One region of the Sodalis sp. RH19 genome, then DNA from elsewhere that is predicted to be linked to it. Evidence: predicted binding sites of a transcription regulator. Region 1 holds the regulator's gene; each other region holds the start of a gene.
What was found. The regulator CRP, encoded in region 1, controls carbon source genes, mostly activating them, when cyclic AMP is high. The targets are predictions, from matches to a motif close to ATGTGANNNNNNTCACAT.

Region 1 (4,670 bases):
GGCGGATATCGTCCATGTGCCTTTTAACGATCTGGCGGCCGTCAAGGCGGTGATGGATGATCATACCTGCGCCGTGGTGGTGGAGCCGATTCAGGGTGAAGGGGGCATTATGCCCGCCACGCCGGAATTCCTGCAGGGCCTGCGCGATCTGTGCGACCAGAATCAGGCGCTGCTGGTGATGGACGAAGTGCAGTGCGGCATGGGGCGCACCGGCAAGCTGTTTACCTATATGCACTATGGCGTAACGCCGGATATTCTGACCACCGCCAAGGCGCTGGGCGGCGGTTTCCCCATCAGCGCCATGCTGACTACGGAAGAGATCGCCTCGGTGATGAAAGTGGGCACCCACGGCACCACCTATGGCGGCAATCCCCTGGCCTGCGCGGTATCCGAGGCGGCGCTGGATGTGATTAACCAGCCGGAAGTCCTGGCGGGCATTAACGAAAGGCACGATCGTTTCGTCAGCGCGCTCCAGGCGATTGACGACAAATATCAGGTATTTTCGGATGTGCGCGGCATGGGCCTGCTGCTGGGCGCCGAACTGCGGCCGCAGTTCCATGGCCGGGCGCGCGAGTTCCTGCACGCCAGCGCCGCGCAGGGCCTGATGATCCTCAACGCCGGTCCGGACGTCATCCGTTTCGCGCCGTCGCTGGTGGTGGAGTTCGCCGATATCGAACAGGGCATGGCCCGGTTTGAACAGGCGGTGGCGCAGGTTATCGCCGCCAAACCCTAAGGCGCGCGGCGGGAGACTAATGGCTTAACCGGCGCGCCAGCCAGTTGCCGTGCTGCGGCCGCTGGCGCCAGGCTACCGATGAAATCGTATGCATCACGCCCAGATGGAACAGAATACGCCGCAGATGGCGTTCCATCAGGGTGCCGGGCAGCTCCGGCGTTTCGCCGGCGGCATCCATCACCGGGCTGTCTGAGCTTGGGCCGTCATATTCCAGCCGTTGCTGGCAGCGCTGCAGCGCCACCTCGCAAGAGGCCAGGTACTTTTGCGCCAGCGTCGGCGTCAGCATGTAGTGATCCCGCGCCAGGATGGTCATGGCATTGATGTGCTCGACGATGAACTGGCTATGGGTCACCCATAAACGCATATCGGTCAGATAGCGCGAATTAAACGCCGGCTCCCGCATCGCCTGGCTAAGCGACGTAAACAGCGCGTTGTGCGCCTGGTTGACCTTCATGCGCGCGTAGGCCAGCGCCGCCGGCTCGGGGGCGGGTTGCAGCAGCAGTCGCAGCGCGTCCTGGTCCCGCTCCAGCGCCAGATGGGCGTTTTTGCGCAGCATACCGCTTTGCCACTGCGGCCATAACCACAGCATGCCGCCGAACGCCAGCATACAGCCGATCAGCGTATCCACCAGCCTGGGCACCAGGAAATGCGCGCCGTTCAGCGACAGTAGCTGCAACGTATACACCGCGGTCACCGTCATGCCGATCATCGCCAGGCCGTAATTTTTGCGCAACACCAGGTAAGACGCCAGCGTCAGGAACAACATGCACAGCAATACCGTGCCGTCGCTCAGCCTGAATTGCAGCGTGCCGGCGGCAATCACCAACCCCGCCAACGTGCCCAGGGCCCGATGCTGGATCCGCACCCGGGTGGCGTTATAGCCGTTCTGGCTGACAAACATCACCGTCATTAAAATCCAGTAGGGTTTGGGGAGATCCAATACCAGCCCCAGGCTGCTGCCGATGGCCAGCATAATCCCAAGCCTTGCCGCGCTGCGCAGCGCCATGGATTTAAAGGAACAGTAGCTGACCAGCGCATGCCAAAACGACAGCCGCTGCTGGTTGTCGGCCATCAGGTCGCGGCGGTAAAGCGGGCGCTGGGTACGCAGCAGCCGGGCGATACGGCTGAAATGGTAATAACAAAACTGTCCGACCGGATTATCCGGATGCCGGTCGGCAATTTTTTCCAGGGCCGACAGCGCGGTGGCCATGTTAAAACGCCCCGGCTGCCGGTGATAGAGAATATCATCCGCCAGTACCCGCAACCGCGCGGCAATCAACCGGGCGTTATAGCGGATAACCGCCTCGGCGTGGCTTTGCGCCACCAGTTTTTGTACTTCGTCCGGCTGGTGCAGGCTGACGGCGATATGCTCCTGCAAATCCAGCGCCACCTGGAAAGAACGCAGCAGGCGTTTGTACTGCAGCTGATCATTGGCCGACAGCATATAAAGCTGCTGGTATACCTGGGCAATCAGATCAATCACCGCCTGCTGGCGGGCAAACAGCGGCGGCAGGGCGGTTTCCGGATCGGTATGCTGTGTCAGCAGGGTATATTTCGCCTCGATATAATCCGCCAGCTCCCGATACAGCAGGCTAAGAGATTCCCGCATCGGCTGCTCCTTCCACAACCGGAACCACAGGGCGTTGAACAGTCCGTACCAGGCGGTGCCGGCAATATACAGCAGCGGCGGCACGACGGGCGGCACATTGCCGGCCAGGCCCAGGGTAAAGATGGCGGCGATAAGCGCGGCGGGCAATAAACGGCCGTGCAGCGGGCTGATTTCACCGGTAACGCCGAACAGCAGCGCCAGGCCGAGCATCACCAAGGGCAACGGCACCGGCACGGCCAACAGCACCTGGATCAGCACGCTGCTCAGCGCGAACAGCGCACCGCCGACGGCCAGGCGCTTGAAAAACCGTTTATGCAGGGTATCGAGGCCGGCGATATTGCAGCAGGCAGGGACCAACGAAAACAGCAGGCCGTTTTGCAAGCTGCCGAATAACAGGCCGGCGGCCACCGGCAGGCATAGCACGATGGTTTGCCGCAGGGCATAGTTTACTTCAGGGTGGTAGATTAACCGGCGCCACATACTGTCAGCAAAAAAAGCGTGGTACGAAGCACCACGCCTGTATAACGGGGCTATCAGCGCGTGCCGTAAACAACAATGGTTTTACCGTGCGCGGATATAAGATTTTGATCTTCGAGCATTTTAAGAATACGTCCTACCGTCTCGCGGGAACAGCCGACAATCTGGCCGATTTCCTGACGGGTGATTTTTATCTGCATGCCGTCGGGGTGGGTCATGGCGTCGGGTTGTTTCGCCAGGTTCAACAGGGTTTGCGCTATGCGTCCGGTAACGTCCAGGAATGCCAGGTTGCCGACTTTTTCCGACGTTACCTGTAAACGACTGGCCATTTGCGCCGACAGGCGCATCAGGATATCCGGATTCACCTGAATCAGCTGCCGGAATTTTTTATACGAAATCTCGGCGACTTCACAGGCGGTTTTCGCCCGTACCCAGGCACTGCGTTCCTGACCTTCCTCGAATAGGCCGAGCTCACCGATGAAATCTCCCTGGTTAAGATAGGAGAGAATCATCTCTTTGCCTTCTTCATCCTTAATCAGCACCGCCACGGCGCCCTTAACGATGTAGTAAAGCGTTTCAGCCTTTTCACCCTGATGTATAAGTGTACTCTTCGATGGATACTTATGAATATGGCAATGAGACAGGAACCATTCGAGAGTCGGGTCTGTTTGCGGTTTGCCGAGAACCATTCGCTGTTATCCTCTTTTGTCATCGCTATCCCAGGTTCGGGACATCGTATTCCCTGTTACGGCGCTTGTATTATTCACTCTGACTCCGCGTTTAAACGGAGCGACGTAAGGGAACTTATTAGGGTCTGGTAATGTGATGTTCCGATCGATCTCTTGCCCTTTCATTATCATGAGGCCGATCCAGCCTTGTTTTTAGCATAGGTTTGAAGCAGTGTCTTCTGTTGTCTTGCTTCAGCATGAAGTATGTTCAGTAACATTGCCAGTTTTCCAACAAAAATGTAGTCTGCTGGAAAGCTTTTCATCAGGAGTATCATAATGCAGGCACGGGTCAAATGGGTAGAAGGGTTGTCTTTCATGGGCGAATCCGCCTCGGGCCACCAGGTTTTGATGGATGGGAACGCGGGCGAAAAAGCGCCCAGCCCAATGGAAATGGTATTGATGTCGGTCGGCGGCTGCAGCGCCATTGATGTGGTATCGATTTTACACAAAGCGCGGCAGGACGTCCGGGACTGCGAGGTCAAACTCACATCCGAGCGCCGCGACGAGGCGCCGCGCCTGTTTACCCATATCAACCTGCATTTTATCGTCACCGGCGCCGGGCTGACCGACAAGGCGGTGGAGCGGGCGGTGACGCTATCGGCGGAAAAATACTGCTCGGTCTCACTGATGCTCGGCGCGTCGGTCAATATGACCCACAGCTTTGAAGTGCGCGACGAACGCCACGCCCCCGCCGCCTAACCGGCCCGCCAACACCGCACTCAAACCCGGCGTGTTCAAGGGAGAGCGCGCCAATGGGGTCGAATCGGGCATGGTTTCTCTGCCCGACCGAGCGCCCCATGGCACGGTATGCCCGCCAACACCGCGCTCAAACCCGGCGTGTTCAAGGGAGAGCGCGCCAATGGGGTCGAATCGGGCATGGTTTCTCTGCCCGACCGAGCGCCCCATGGCACGGTATGCCCGCCAACACCGCGCTCAAACCCGGCGTGTTCAAGGGAGAGCATGCCGATGGGGTCGAATCGGGCGTGGTGTTCCCGCCCGACCGAGTGCCCCACGGTATGCTAGGCCCGCCAACACCGCAGCGAATCCTGGCGTGTTCAAGGGAAAGCATGCCGATGGGGTCGAATCGGGCGTGGTGTTCCCGCCCGACCGAGCGCCCCACGGT
Region 2 (4,670 bases), 820 kb from region 1:
ACAGGCCGATAATATCCACGTTGAATTCCCGCGCCGCTTTCAGGATCTTATCCATCGAGACCATCACACCCAGGTCGATGATTTCGTAGTTATTGCATTGCAGCACCACGCCGACGATATTTTTGCCGATATCATGCACATCGCCTTTCACCGTCGCCAGCAGAATCTTGCCGGCCGCCTTTTGCTTTTCTTTTCCCGCCTTGATAAAGGGTTCCAGATAGGCAACCGCCTGCTTCATGACCCGCGCCGACTTGACCACCTGCGGCAGGAACATCTTCCCGGCGCCGAACAGGTCGCCCACCACGTTCATGCCGGCCATCAGCGGCCCTTCAATCACCTCAATGGGCCGCGCCGCCTGTTGCCGCGATTCTTCGGTATCCGCTTCGATGTATTCGGTAATGCCTTTTACCAGCGCGTACTCCAGCCGTTTATTGACCGGCCAGCCGCGCCATTCCGCCTGCTGTTGTTTCGTATCGTCGTCGTTTTTGCCAACGCGGTATTTCTCCGCCAGATCCAGGAGTCTTTCGGTGCCGTCGGCGCGCCGGTTGAGCACCACGTCCTCTACCGCCTCGCGCAGCTCATCGGACAGGTCGTCATAGATGGCCAGCTGGCCGGCGTTGACGATCCCCATATCCAGGCCGTTCTTGATGGCGTAATAAAGGAACACCGCGTGTATGGCCTCGCGTACCGGCTCGTTGCCGCGAAACGAAAACGACACGTTGGATACCCCGCCGGAAATCAGCGCATGGGGCAGCTCGGCCTTGATATCGGCACAGGCGCCGATAAAGTCCTGGGCATAGTTATTGTGTTCTTCAATCCCTGTGGCGATGGCAAAAATATTGGGGTCGAAGATAATATCTTCCGGCGGGAAACCCACGGTTTCGGTCAGGATGCGGTAAGCGCGGCGGCAAATGTCTATCTTGCGCTGCCGGGTATCCGCCTGGCCCTCTTCATCAAACGCCATCACTACGACCGCGGCGCCGTAACGGCGCACCAAACGGGCATGGTGGATAAAGGCGGCCTCGCCTTCCTTCATCGAGATGGAATTAACGATGCCCTTACCCTGGATGCACTTCAGCCCTTGCTCGATGACGTCCCATTTCGACGAATCGATCATAATCGGCACCCGGGATATATCCGGTTCGCCGGCGATCAAATGCAGAAAACGCACCATGGCGGCGGCGGAATCCAGCATGCCTTCATCCATGTTGATATCAATGATCTGCGCGCCGCTTTCCACCTGCTGCAACGCCACCGCCAGCGCCTCATTATATTTTTCTTCTTTGATCAGGCGCTTGAAGCGCGCCGAACCGGTAACGTTGGTGCGCTCGCCCACGTTGACGAACAGCGTATCCTTGGCGATATTCAGCGGTTCCAGGCCCGCCAGACGGCAGGCTACGGGCCGTTCCGGCAGGACGCGCGGCGCTATGCCCTCGACGGCGCGCGCCATGGCGGCGATGTGCGCGGGCGTGGTGCCGCAGCAGCCGCCGACGATATTCAGGAAACCGGAAACGGCCCATTCCTTGATCTGCCCGGCCATTTCATCCGGGCCGAGATCGTATTCGCCAAAGGCGTTCGGCAATCCGGCGTTGGGATGGGCGCTGACATAACAATCGGCAATGCGCGACAGCTCGGCCACATACTGGCGCAGCTCATCGGGGCCTAAGGCGCAGTTCAGGCCAAAGGACAGGGGCTTGACGTGGCGCAGGGAATTATAGAAGGCCTCGGTGGTCTGGCCGGAAAGGGTGCGGCCCGAGGCATCGGTAATAGTGCCGGAAATCATCACCGGCAACTGCACGCCCATGGCCTCGAATTCGGTTTCGATGGCGAATATCGCGGCCTTGGCGTTAAGGGTATCGAAAATGGTTTCCACCATAATCAAGTCCACGCCGCCCGTCACCAGAGCGTGAACCGCCTCACGGTAAGCGCTCACTAACTGATCAAAACTGACGTTGCGGAACGCCGGATCGTTAACGTCCGGCGAAATGGAGGCGGTGCGGTTGGTGGGGCCGAGGACGCCGGCCACATAGCGGGGTTTCTCCGGCGTGCGCGCCGTCCATTCGTCCGCGCTGCGCCGGGCCAGCCGGGCGGCCTCGGTATTCAGCTCGCTGACCAGCGACTCCATATGGTAGTCGGCCATGGCGATGGCGGTAGAGTTAAAGGTGTTGGTCTCAAGGATATCGGCGCCCGCGGCCAGATAGTCGTGATGGATAGCGGCAATCACCTCGGGCTTGCTCAGCACCAGCAGATCGTTATTGCCTTTCAGATCGCTCGGCCAGTCGGCGAAACGCGCCCCCCGGTAGTCCTCTTCCTCAAGCCGGTAACTCTGGATCATGGTGCCCATGCCACCGTCCAGCACCATGATGCGCTGTGCTAATTGCCTGCGCAGTCCGTCCACTCGATTGTTCACCATTACCCCATCCACCGCTGAAAAAATCATCTTTTATGAAGCCAAAACAGGCAGAACATCCTAGCATAAATTACAGGCAATCGACGCCGAAGGCGCATGAGACTTTTTCAAATCCCACCGGTCCGGCCCGAAACGATGCTGTGCGATGTAAAAAGAATGTTTCAGATTACATTTTTAATTTGAAGCAGATCACAATTAGCGCGAAAAAACGACAAAGCATCTGGAAACCGCAGCAAAAATCGGGATAATGTTACCGGTAACATCACTACACTCTTTTCTGGCCACGGAGCCTTACGATGACAACAACAGCTAACCATATCTTCGTTTTAATGGGCGTTTCAGGCAGCGGCAAGTCCGTGGTGGCCAACGCCCTGGCCCGTGAGCTATCGGCCGCGTTCCTTGACGGCGACTTTTTGCATCCGCGCGCCAACATCAACAAGATGGCGGCGGGACAGGCGCTTAACGACGACGATCGCGCGCCCTGGCTGGCGGCAATCAATGATGCCGCGTTTGCGATGCAACGTACCAACGCCATTTCCATTATCGTCTGTTCGGCGCTGAAAAAACATTATCGCGATCGGCTGCGGGAAGGCAACGCCAACCTGTCCTTCCTGTATCTCAAGGGCGAATTCGATGTGATAGAAGCCCGGATGAAAGCGCGCAAAGGTCATTTCTTCAAGACCCAAATGCTGGTCACTCAATTCGATACCCTGGAAGAACCGGGCGCCGATGAAAAGGACGTCCTGGTGGTGGATATCAACCAGCCGGTGGACGGGGTCATCAACGATGCCCTGCGCTGCATCAAGGAACAGATCGCGCGCAACGGCGGCTGACCTCCCGCGCGCTTAAGCAGCGATCGGCACAGCAACTATGCTTGTTATGCCAGGGATAATCATTGTCATACCCGGCCGGTATTCTCAAGAGGGCGCATCCGGCTGTTTAAGCATTTTTAGCTGAAACGATTCAATTTCACAATATCGCTGTAATAGCCGGCAGGCCGCTTCGCTACCAATAGGTTGTCATTATAAAAAAAGCGATTCGGCGGTTTGTCCGGCGGCTGGGACACCAATTCCGTTGTTGAGCCAGGCTCCGCCGACGGCAAGAGCCAGGCTTGACCATTCAATCTTAAGTGTGAGGCAGATATGAATCCTACCGTAGCCCGGGTGACGCAACGCGTTATCGACCGTTCCTTACCCACCCGCACCGCTTATCTGGCGCGCATCGACGCCGCACGCGTCAAAACGGTTCACCGGTCGCAGCTGGCCTGCGGCAACCTGGCCCACGGCTTCGCCGCCTGCCAGCCCGATGATAAGCTGGCGCTGAAAAGCATGACCCGCAATGATATCGCCATTATCAATTCTTACAACGATATGCTGTCCGCCCACCAGCCTTACGAGCATTACCCGCAACGCCTGAAAGACGCCCTGCACAGCGTCGGCGCGGTAGGCCAGGTAGCCGCCGGGGTACCGGCGATGTGCGACGGCGTGACCCAGGGACAGGACGGCATGGAGCTGTCGCTGATGAGCCGGGAGATCATCGCCATGTCCGCCGCCATTGGTTTATCCCATAATATGTTCGACGGTGCCTTATACCTCGGGATTTGTGACAAGATCGTCCCCGGGCTGGTGATGGCGGCGCTGTCCTTTGGACATCTGCCGGCGGTATTCGTCCCCGCCGGACCGATGGCCAGCGGTTTGCCGAATAAAGAAAAAGTACGCGTACGCCAGCTCTACGCCGAGGGCAAGATAGACCGCGCGGCCATGCTGGATGCGGAAGCGGCGTCATATCACAGCGCCGGCACCTGTACCTTTTACGGCACCGCCAACTCCAACCAGATGGTCATGGAAATGATGGGCCTGCATTTACCCGGCTCATCATTTATCCAGCCCAATACCCCGCTGCGCGACGCCTTGACCGATGCCGCCGCCGTACAGGTTACGCGCCTGACGGAAAACAGCGGCAACTATCTGCCGATTGGCCGGCTGGTGGACGAGAAGGTGATCGTCAACGGCATTATCGCCCTGCTGACCACCGGCGGTTCCACCAACCACACCATGCATTTGGTCGCCATGGCCCGCGCCGCCGGCATTATCATTAACTGGGACGACTTCTCCGAATTGTCGGACGTCGTGCCGTTGCTGTCGCGCATTTACCCCAACGGACCGGCGGATATTAATCAATTCCACGATGCCGGCGGCGTCCAGCTTGTGATACGCGAATTGCTAAAAGGCGGCCTGCTGAATGAAGAGGTCAATACCGT
Region 3 (4,670 bases), 400 kb from region 1:
CGGCCCCGCTCCGGGCGGCGGTTATGGCTATGACGCCCTCAATCGATTGGTCGGACAATCGGTAACCGGGCGCGGCGCGCATGCGCTTTATTACCGCAATGATGAGAGGGTCAACGAGCAGCAACCCGGCGCGTTGCGGCCGGTGCGGCTAGCCAAACTGGGCGGCGCCACTGCAGCGGTGCATGACGGTACCCACTTGCGACTGACGGCCACCAATGATCAGAACAGCCTGCTGTGGTCACGGGCCGAAAATCAGACCTCGGAGCTGGTCCGTTATACCCCCTGGGGCTTTAGTCCTGCCTTCCGCCCGTCGTTGCCCGGTTTTACCGGCGAGCGTCCCGATCCGGTGAGCGGCGCTTATCACCTGGGCAACGGCTATCGCGCTTATAACCCGGTGCTGATGCGTTTTAATACGCCGGATTCGTTAAGTCCGTTCGGCGCGGGCGGTATCAATGCCTATGTCTATTGCGCCGGCGACCCGGTCAATAACGCCGATCCGAGCGGCCATATCAGCTGGCAGGGCATTCTGGGTATCGTTTTGGCTGTCGTAGGCTTTGCCTTGAGCATCCCCACCGGCGGCGCCTCACTATCATTGGTCGCGGGCGTCTTGATTACCCTTGAAGCGGCGGCGGCGGCGACAGGCATTGCCTCCATCGCGCTGGAGGAAAAGAATCCGCAGGCCTCGGCGGCGCTGGGATGGGCATCGCTGGCTCTGGGATTAGGCGCGGGGGCGGGGGCGGGCGTCGGCAAATTGGCGGCCAGACGCGCTAACACCACCAGGGGAGGAGGTCTTGAAGATATCGCGCTTGGCAACAGGATAGAGTTGGGCGACGATCTGTATTTATTTAAAGGGTCTGAAAATTCAGAACGCCTTATTATTTCTTCCCATGGAAAATATCACCAAGAGGCGGGTTTTTTCACGCCGCCGCAAGGGACTCAAGTGAGGTATGGTATAAAAGAGGGAAGAAGGCTAAGGTTGGGATTGCGGCAAGCAGCCGACAATAGCTTTACGCCCGCAGAGGTCACTCGCCGTGATTTTCAGCACAATTACCGGTTAGAGCGATTCCCTAAGGATGACGATCTTTTTGCGTCCCGCCTTGCAAGTGAGTATAAAGTGGATATTATCACCGTGCGTTCTCATGCCTCGCAAAATTTTGAAATGGTTACAATACGTACCTTGTTAAAAAACTTGGAGGACAAAGGATTGCGTTATAAAACTATTGACGGTATTTTTTGCCGCGTATGGGAGTGGGACGCCCCGAATACCTTCGTAATCAAAGATCCCATGCGCTTTCACTTGACCAAGAAATTCAGTCTTAAATAAAGCGACGGAATATCTGAATCAAGTCATCGTTTATATACAGTAATAATTGTGTGCGCGGCATGACTATAAATGTGGTGTTTTATTAGCATGTTTTCATCTTGATAAAACCTAAGAAAATTCGCGTTAGTGATTTAAGTATCATAAAACAGATGCTGTCGTGCCATTTCATTTCGTTAAAATGATCACATGATAGAGGTAAGTGACCTGATGCAATAAAGTAATCTTATTGATTTTATTATCGAGACCGATGTTTACGATGCATCTGCCGGCCCCTCGCCGGCTGGTGATAACGTTTGGGGCTTCAGTCTGACCGGCAACGGCTTTATTCCCGGCCTTGCCGTTGCGGTTGACGGACCGCTATGGCAATAGCGGATGTGCGTCCCTTACCCTTGATGCCGTGGATGGGTTCGATGCGCCGCGGGTTTTGTAAAAAAATGAGACCATCGGTAAGGCTTTGAGCATATTTATTCCTCGCAAAGTGGACTATCCTTACACTGCAAACAGGACGCGTTAATTGGGTAACCAGGGAAAGGGGTGAGCTATTTTACAGGAGTAGTTGGTCATGATGTTAAGGGACAGACTGGCGCAGTTGCGCTATGCGCTGATGATTCCAGTGCTATTGATGCTGGCGCTGCAGATTACCGCCTGCGGCGACAAGGAGCCGGAGCAGCGCAAGGCGTTTATGGCGTTTCTACAAACCACCGTGCTGCCGGGCGGCGAGCGCCTGCCGACGCTGACCGACGATCAGAAAAAACAGTTCGGCACCTATGTGGCCGACTACCAGATCCTGCTGACCTTTACCCAGCAATATACCCAGGCGGTCAATGCCAGCCTGCTGCCGGTGCTGGATCAGGTCAGCCAGATCCGCGTGCCGCAGGATTATCTTACCCACCGGGTGGATTTGCAGCAGTCCGCAGGGGCACTGAATCTGCTGGGGCCGCAGATAGAACGCCTGAAAAAACAGGCGGATGACTCCCGCGCCGCGCTAAAGCAACCCGACGACCTGAAGGCGGTATACGAGCAGGCCTATACTAAGCTGGTGATTCAGCCGGCACAGCAGGTGACGCCGGTGGTGACCAGCGCGGCGCAGCTTGCGGAAACCCTGATCCAGGTGGGCAATTTCCTGAATATGCAGGGCAGCCAGGTGACCTACAGCCCCACGTCGGTGGCCTTTCCCACCCGGCTGCAGGCGACGCAATATAACGAGCTGATGGCCGGCCTGCAAAGCCAGCACCAGCAGCTGATGCAGGCGCAGACCGCCGCAGGGACGGCCCTGCGTTAATGACGCGCCGCGTAGTCAAGGTGGCCCGCCGGGTCACCTTTTTGTAACATATCCGCGTCATGATGGCTGTCGTGCGTGCGAGAAAACGCAGGTATTACAGCGGTAATTTTCTTACAGCTTTAGCTACGCAATTCCGCCTTTTACCGTCTAAATCAGCCGCTATCGCCCTCTCTTCGCCGATGCCCGGCCGGGATGATAAATAATTTGTGATACAAATCACATTTATCAAACAAATACCCAGCAAGCAAGAGTGATCTCTATCACAATTTACGCGCCGTTAACCCCCTGAGGTTATAATTGTGGTTTTTTTTCATGCGAAATTTGTGATGAATATCACCGATATAGGGGATAAACAGGGGGTGACATGGTGATATTTATCACAGTTACGCCGCTGAGTACGCATTCGTCACGCAGCGTGGTAGAGTCCCGCTGCTTATAGAACTACCGACAGAGAATGCAACACTGTCGCAACAATTTTCACGCGCCCTTATTGTCCGGCGCGTATCAATAGGGGTGTTTTTTATGTCTTCTTCGGATATCAAGGTCAGAGTACAAAATTTTGGCCGTTTCCTGAGCAATATGGTGATGCCGAATATCGGCGCCTTTATTGCCTGGGGGATCATCACCGCGCTGTTCATCCCCACCGGGTGGACGCCCAACGCGACGCTGGCTAAATTAGTCGGCCCGATGATCACCTACCTGCTGCCGTTGCTGATCGGTTATACCGGCGGACGGCTGGCCGGCGGCGAACGCGGCGGCGTGGTGGGCGCCATTACCACCATGGGCGTGATTGCCGGGGCGGATATGCCGATGTTCCTCGGCGCCATGCTGGCCGGTCCGTTGGGCGGCTGGGCGATTAAACGTTTTGACCGTATGGTGGACGGCAAGATCAAAAGCGGCTTCGAGATGTTGGTCAACAACTTCTCCGCCGGCATCATCGGCATGATCCTGGCGATTATCGCCTTCCTGGCCATCGGGCCGCTGGTTGAAATCCTGTCCCATATCCTGGCGGCGGGCGTGAACCTGATGGTACGCCACGATTTATTGCCGCTGGCCTCGATCTTTGTCGAACCGGCAAAAATCCTGTTCCTGAATAACGCCATCAACCACGGCATCTTCTCGCCGTTGGGCATCCAGCAGGCTACCGCCACCGGCAAATCAATTTTCTTCCTGATTGAAGCCAACCCGGGTCCGGGCATGGGCGTGCTGATTGCCTACATGATTTTCGGTCGCGGCAACGCCAAACAGTCCGCCGGCGGCGCGGCCATCATCCATTTCCTGGGTGGTATCCACGAAATCTATTTCCCTTACGTGCTGATGAACCCGCGTCTGCTGATAGCGGTAATCCTCGGCGGCATGACCGGCGTGTTTACCCTGAGCGTGCTGCACGGCGGCCTGGTTTCCCCCGCGTCGCCGGGTTCCATCCTGGCGGTGCTGGCCATGACGCCTAAAGGCGCCTATTTTGCCAATATTACCGCGGTAATCGCGGCGTTTGCCGTGTCCTTCGTTATCGCCTCGATCCTGCTGAAAAGCATGAAGGCCAAGGAAGGGGACGACCTTGAAGACGCCACCCGTCGTATAAAAGATATGAAAGCGCAGTCCAAAGGCATGGCCGCGCCGGTTACCGCCGGCGCCACCAGCGACCTGGCTTCGGTACGTAAAATCATCGTGGCCTGCGATGCCGGCATGGGCTCCAGCGCCATGGGCGCCGGGGTACTGCGTAAAAAAGTCAAGGAAGCCGGGCTGACCAATATCAGCGTGACCAATACGGCCATCAACAGCCTGCCTGAGGATGTTGACCTGGTGATCACCCACCGCGACCTGACCGAGCGGGCCATGCGCCACGCCCCGCAGGCGCAGCATATCTCGCTGACCAACTTCCTGGACAGCGGGCTGTATACCGATCTGGTGGCGCGTCTGGTTGCGGTGCAAAAGACCGAAACCAATCAGAATAAAGTCATCACCACCCTGGACGACAGCTTCGAAGACAGCGAGCAGAACCTGTTCCGCCTGACCGCGGCCAATATCTTCCTCGGACGTCAGGCCGACAATAAGGAACAGGCA
Region 4 (4,670 bases), 480 kb from region 1:
GCGATTTTGGCCGCCGACGAGGCCACGGTGCCGACGCTGTCGCGCACATCGGAAATGATGGTGCGCAGTTTGGCGTTCATGCGCGCCATGGCGGCGGTAAGCTGGCCCAGTTCATCATGACTTTCAGGCGTTATCGACGCGGTGAGATCGCCGTCGGCAATGCGCTCGGCAACCGCGAGATTTTTCAGCACCGGCCGGGTAATCTGCCGGGTGATATACCAGGAGACGAGAATACCGAAGACCACCGCAATCAGGCCGATGATAATGGTAATGCTTGAAGAGCCGTACGCCAGCGCGTCATTTTTTTCTTTCACGATATTAATAATGACTTTGACCGCGGCGCTGCTCTTATCGCCGGCAAGTTTTACGCCGTTTTCCGCCGCATTTAAATCCTTATAATCGGCATAGTAGTTCTGGCTTATATCCTTATATTTGCCAAAGTAGCTCCAAAAAGCATCAAGGGTCGGCTTGTTTTCTGGTGCGAGGCTGACCGCCAAATCGTTATATTTTTTCGCTGCATCCGCATAATTCTTTTGCAGCAAGGCTAATGCCTCATCGGTGCCTTTTAATTGCAAATTAAAGGAATTGTCTTTAATTAAAATATAGGCCAATACAAAATCATTGAGTTGATTATCCCTATCGGTGCCAAACGTCTGGTTTAGCAAGGCGGTTTTAAAGGGGCCGATGGCGTCCTGGTTATGGAGATCGTCCAGCTGGGCGCGGATGGCAACCATCTTTTTGGAAAAAACACTCATGTTTTCCAGAGATTTATTAAAATCTCCCAGATAGCGGGCAATGCTATCCAGGCTTGCCATCGATTCTTTATCCCATGACAGCGCCTGGGCTTGGTGGGTGAGCGCGGCGGCGTCATCGATAAAGCCGGCCATGACTTTACGCACCGCGTCGTCGGACGAGTAAAGGTATTTAACGCGGTTGACTTTAACCTGGAAAACATCAATATTTATATTATAAACCAGATTGGTCTTTTCATAAATATCGCGAATTTCCTTGAAGCGTTGAACACTAAGGCCTGATGCAATAACGACCAGTAATAAGACAATGCCGAAGCCTAAAAAAAGTTTATGTGACACTTTAATGCTATTTATTTTACTTATTAAACTTGTCATTTCTGTTTCCCATATAAATGTCACAAATCAAACTGTGTAATACCTGAGATAAATGTCCTGCCTAGCTATCGGCAAATTTTTCCGCTTCTTTAGGTTATTTTCCGCGGAATGAGAGAATGGACAGTAAAAATATCGATGCAGAGTGGTGCGGCGGCGGTAGGGCGGTTGTTGTGGGAATTATGGGGATTCGCTCATGCCACCCTGTGCTTTGCGTGATGGCGTTAAGCCCAATTTTTGTCTTTTGCCCGCGCTGATATGCGGATGCCTGAAAAAAATAGTGCAACCGTCCAATGGATGATTATGGCTCAATCGTGACGGGTAATGCCTCGGCTTACCGAATGCAAATGAACGTTGGGAAATAATTACTGCTATTTGTTAATAAAATAACAGGGCATATATTTTCCGCCAGCCGCATGGCGGAAATAGAATAGCCGCTTTAACAAAAGAGCGAAAAAAATAAACCGGGTTGCTGTCACGTCGCTTACCCGGCCGCATTGGCCTGGGATTTCCCCACCTCCGGCAAGAGTAGCTATACTAAAAGCCTATGGGTAACAAACAGGAGGATGCAGATGACTATTCATAAATACGGACAGGCACATTGGGAAGGCGATATCAAGCAGGGTAAGGGCACCATCTCCACGGAAAGCGGCGCCTTAAGCCAGCAGCCCTATGGCTTCAATACCCGCTTTGAAGGCAAACCCGGCACCAATCCCGAAGAGCTTATCGGCGCCGCCCACTCGGCCTGCTTTTCCATGGCGCTATCCTTGATGCTGGGCGAGAAGGGATACACTGCGCAGAGCATTGATACCAAAGCCGATGTTTCCCTTGATAAGGTGGGCGGCGGCTACGGCATCACTAAAATCGCCCTGGACAGCAGCGTGGTAGTGCCCGGGATCGATAAACAGGAATTTGACGCCATTATCCAGCAGGCAAAAGAAAACTGCCCGGTGTCCAAGGTGCTTAAGGCTGAGATTACGCTAACCTACCAGTTAAAAAACTGAATTGGCAGCACGACCTGATCCGCACCCCGTCTATCAGGGCGGGGCTTGCGCCACCGCTTTACCACGCAGTGGGTTTCCCCTCCCTACGCCGCATACCGCGTTTCGCCGCGCCGCCAAACCCCTTGCTCTTCCTTTACTCGCCTGAAGGCAAGTACCCGGATGCGCTGGTTTAATGTGATATTCATCACAAAAATCATGCTATGCTTACCGGTCTTTCCGTAAGGAAACTATCACGACGAGGTATGGGTATGATTACCGGTATGCGTATAGCGACCGTGCTGCAAATGATCCTGAATATCGGCCTGCTGTTCCTGGCGGCGATCCTGATCGTTTTTATGGGTAAGGAAACCGTTCTTCTGGCCAGGGTATTGCTGGTAAACGGCGAACTGGCGTCTTACTACCAAATGATTGAAGGCATCGTCATTTATTTTCTGTATTTTGAGTTTATCGCCCTGATTGTGAAGTATTTCCAGTCCGGGTATCACTTTCCGCTGCGCTACTTTGTCTATATCGGCATCACGGCGATTATCCGCCTGATTATCGTCGATCATAAAGATCCGCAGGATACGCTGTATTATTCGGCCGCCATATTAATCCTGGTGGTAACGCTGTGGCTGGTCAACAGTAACCGGCTTAAGCGCGAATAGCCCCGTCAGTGATGCGGACTGCCCATGATTAGCGCTTCCCCCAAGCCTGGCGATCGTCGCCTGGATGAAAACGTGCCGGCGCCGGACATCATCCGGCCTGCTTTTACATGATAAAAACGCGCCATGGCGCATTGGTGGGCGAGGGTAGGGCAAGGAGCCTTCAGTAATAGGCCGCTAAGCATTGCAAAATCCCCTTGCCGCTATTGGCCAATGACGGATATCCCTGCAATAATTTGTCAATAACATCATGATTAAGCTCAGGCAAGCCGGCGTGCTTTAGATAGTTACTTAAATGCATTATAACCAATGAAATATAAAATTTTTTATTGATCGATGCGGCATTAAATACCGTATTTGCGCATTCCAACGTCAGATAAAAATTTTCCCCCGTAAAATTTTTCTTAGGGAATATCAGTTTATACATTTTTTTCTTTTTATTTGGCTCACAATAATAAGATGCATAGAAATTATTACCTAATATAGGGTAATGCATATTTATTTGGTCCATCAGTTTTAACGGGATATCGTTAAATTCATTATCATCTTTATCTGTGACAGTGGTGATGGACAGCCTGCCGGATGCCGCGTGAAAGTTTAAAGCAGGGTTATCACTATCATCGATAAGGGTGGTATTTTTGAGCAGTTCTATCGTCCCGCTATCGCCGTCGAGCAAAATCGGCAGATAAAGGTGTTTTTCATGCGGCAGCAAAACGCTTATATCATAATATTTTTTATGCAGTTCTTGTTTTAAACATTCATATGAACGACAGGCGAAACCTGGGTTTCCCTTGCCGGGGGTATTATCACCATCGGCGAAGTTTGGTTTATGGATTTTTGCCGGGGGGCCTTCCTGGTGGCGGAGTATGGGGCTGCGCATTGCGGTAAAGGGCCGCGGGACATTGGTTACGCTTAAGCCGAATGCCGGATTGAACGGCCCGGCTTGCCGAGCGGCGGCGACATCATTTATGGCGGTATCGGAGGAAGAGGATGTTGAATTGATATTGTTCATGCGCCCGCCGTTGAGTTTCACCTGATAAAAAGAGTGTGGGTATAATAAATCACCGGTGTCTTTGATAAAGCGCTTAATCAGTACAGAGATTGAACGCTATTCTTTGAAATTTTGTAGGAGATTGCCCCGGAGGACTTGCCAGGCGTGTTGATTAGGCGGTAGCGACGTTGGTGTGGCCGCGCGCAGGCGGGTTTGCCCTTGCGCTCAATCAAGGCCGATATAATAGCGGCGATATTGCGTGGGCGTGGTTTTCAGCCGCCGTAAAAAGGCGCGCCGCAGAATATCCACGCTGGAAAAACCGCAGGCGGCGGCGATTTCCTTCGGCGCCAAACGGCTGGATTCAAGCAGGTCGCGCGCTTTGGCCACCCGCTCCTGCTCCAGCCAGCGCGCCGGCGCCACTCCCAGCGCCTCCTGGAAGAGACGCGTAAAATGCCGGGTACTGAGCTGCATATGATTGGCCAGGGTTTTCACACTTTTCACCTCATCGAGATGGGCGACGGCCCAGCGCTGCATATCCTGCAAGGACGATCTGCCGGCCAGCGAGGCGCGGCCGCTGCGGCTGAAATGCCCTTGGCCGACCGGGCGGGTGAAAAACATCACCAGGTTGGCGGCGATCGCCATCGCCACCTCGCGGCCCAGATCCTCTTCCACCATCCGCAACGCCAGATCCAGACCGGACGTTACGCCCGCCGCCGTGCGCAGCGGGCCGTCGCAGATATAGATTTCATCGCCATTGACCCGCACGCCGGGGTAGCGGCGCGCCAGTTCCCCGCATACCGCCCAATGGGTGGTGACCCGGAAGCCATCCATTAATCCGGTAGCCGCCAGCACCAGCGCGCCGGTGCATACCGAGCCATAACGCTGGCTTTGCCGGCAGCAGGCCGCC

Region 2: a site for CRP is predicted at 2,588-2,605, ahead of gntK (gluconokinase). Genes of this name have one in related genera too.
Region 3: a site for CRP is predicted at 2,855-2,872, ahead of ACL2XF_RS21290 (PTS mannitol transporter subunit IICBA). Genes of this name have one in related genera too.
Region 4: a site for CRP is predicted at 2,301-2,318, ahead of psiE (phosphate-starvation-inducible protein PsiE). Genes of this name have one in related genera too.

Annotation. Positions count from the first base shown of each region.
Region 1 covers NZ_CP178734.1:5,123,510-5,128,179, forward strand. The annotation lists gene argD (bifunctional acetylornithine/succinyldiaminopimelate transaminase) at 1-733, shown strand, start outside; gene ACL2XF_RS22975 (YccS/YhfK family putative transporter) at 750-2,822, opposite strand; gene crp (cAMP-activated global transcriptional regulator CRP) at 2,876-3,508, opposite strand; gene ACL2XF_RS22985 (hypothetical protein) at 3,676-3,864, opposite strand; gene ACL2XF_RS22990 (OsmC family protein) at 3,824-4,246, shown strand.
Region 2 covers NZ_CP178734.1:4,302,353-4,307,022, forward strand. The annotation lists gene metH (methionine synthase) at 1-2,413, opposite strand, end outside; gene gntK (gluconokinase) at 2,707-3,243, shown strand; gene edd (phosphogluconate dehydratase) at 3,553-4,670, shown strand, end outside.
Region 3 covers NZ_CP178734.1:4,725,460-4,730,129, forward strand. The annotation lists gene ACL2XF_RS21280 (RHS repeat-associated core domain-containing protein) at 1-1,324, shown strand, start outside; gene ACL2XF_RS21285 (DUF3053 domain-containing protein) at 1,890-2,606, shown strand; gene ACL2XF_RS21290 (PTS mannitol transporter subunit IICBA) at 3,129-4,670, shown strand, end outside.
Region 4 covers NZ_CP178734.1:5,600,221-5,604,890, forward strand. The annotation lists gene ACL2XF_RS25290 (methyl-accepting chemotaxis protein) at 1-1,127, opposite strand, end outside; gene ACL2XF_RS25295 (OsmC family protein) at 1,697-2,128, shown strand; gene psiE (phosphate-starvation-inducible protein PsiE) at 2,377-2,775, shown strand; gene ACL2XF_RS25305 (hypothetical protein) at 2,936-3,784, opposite strand; gene ACL2XF_RS25310 (GlxA family transcriptional regulator) at 3,989-4,670, opposite strand, start outside.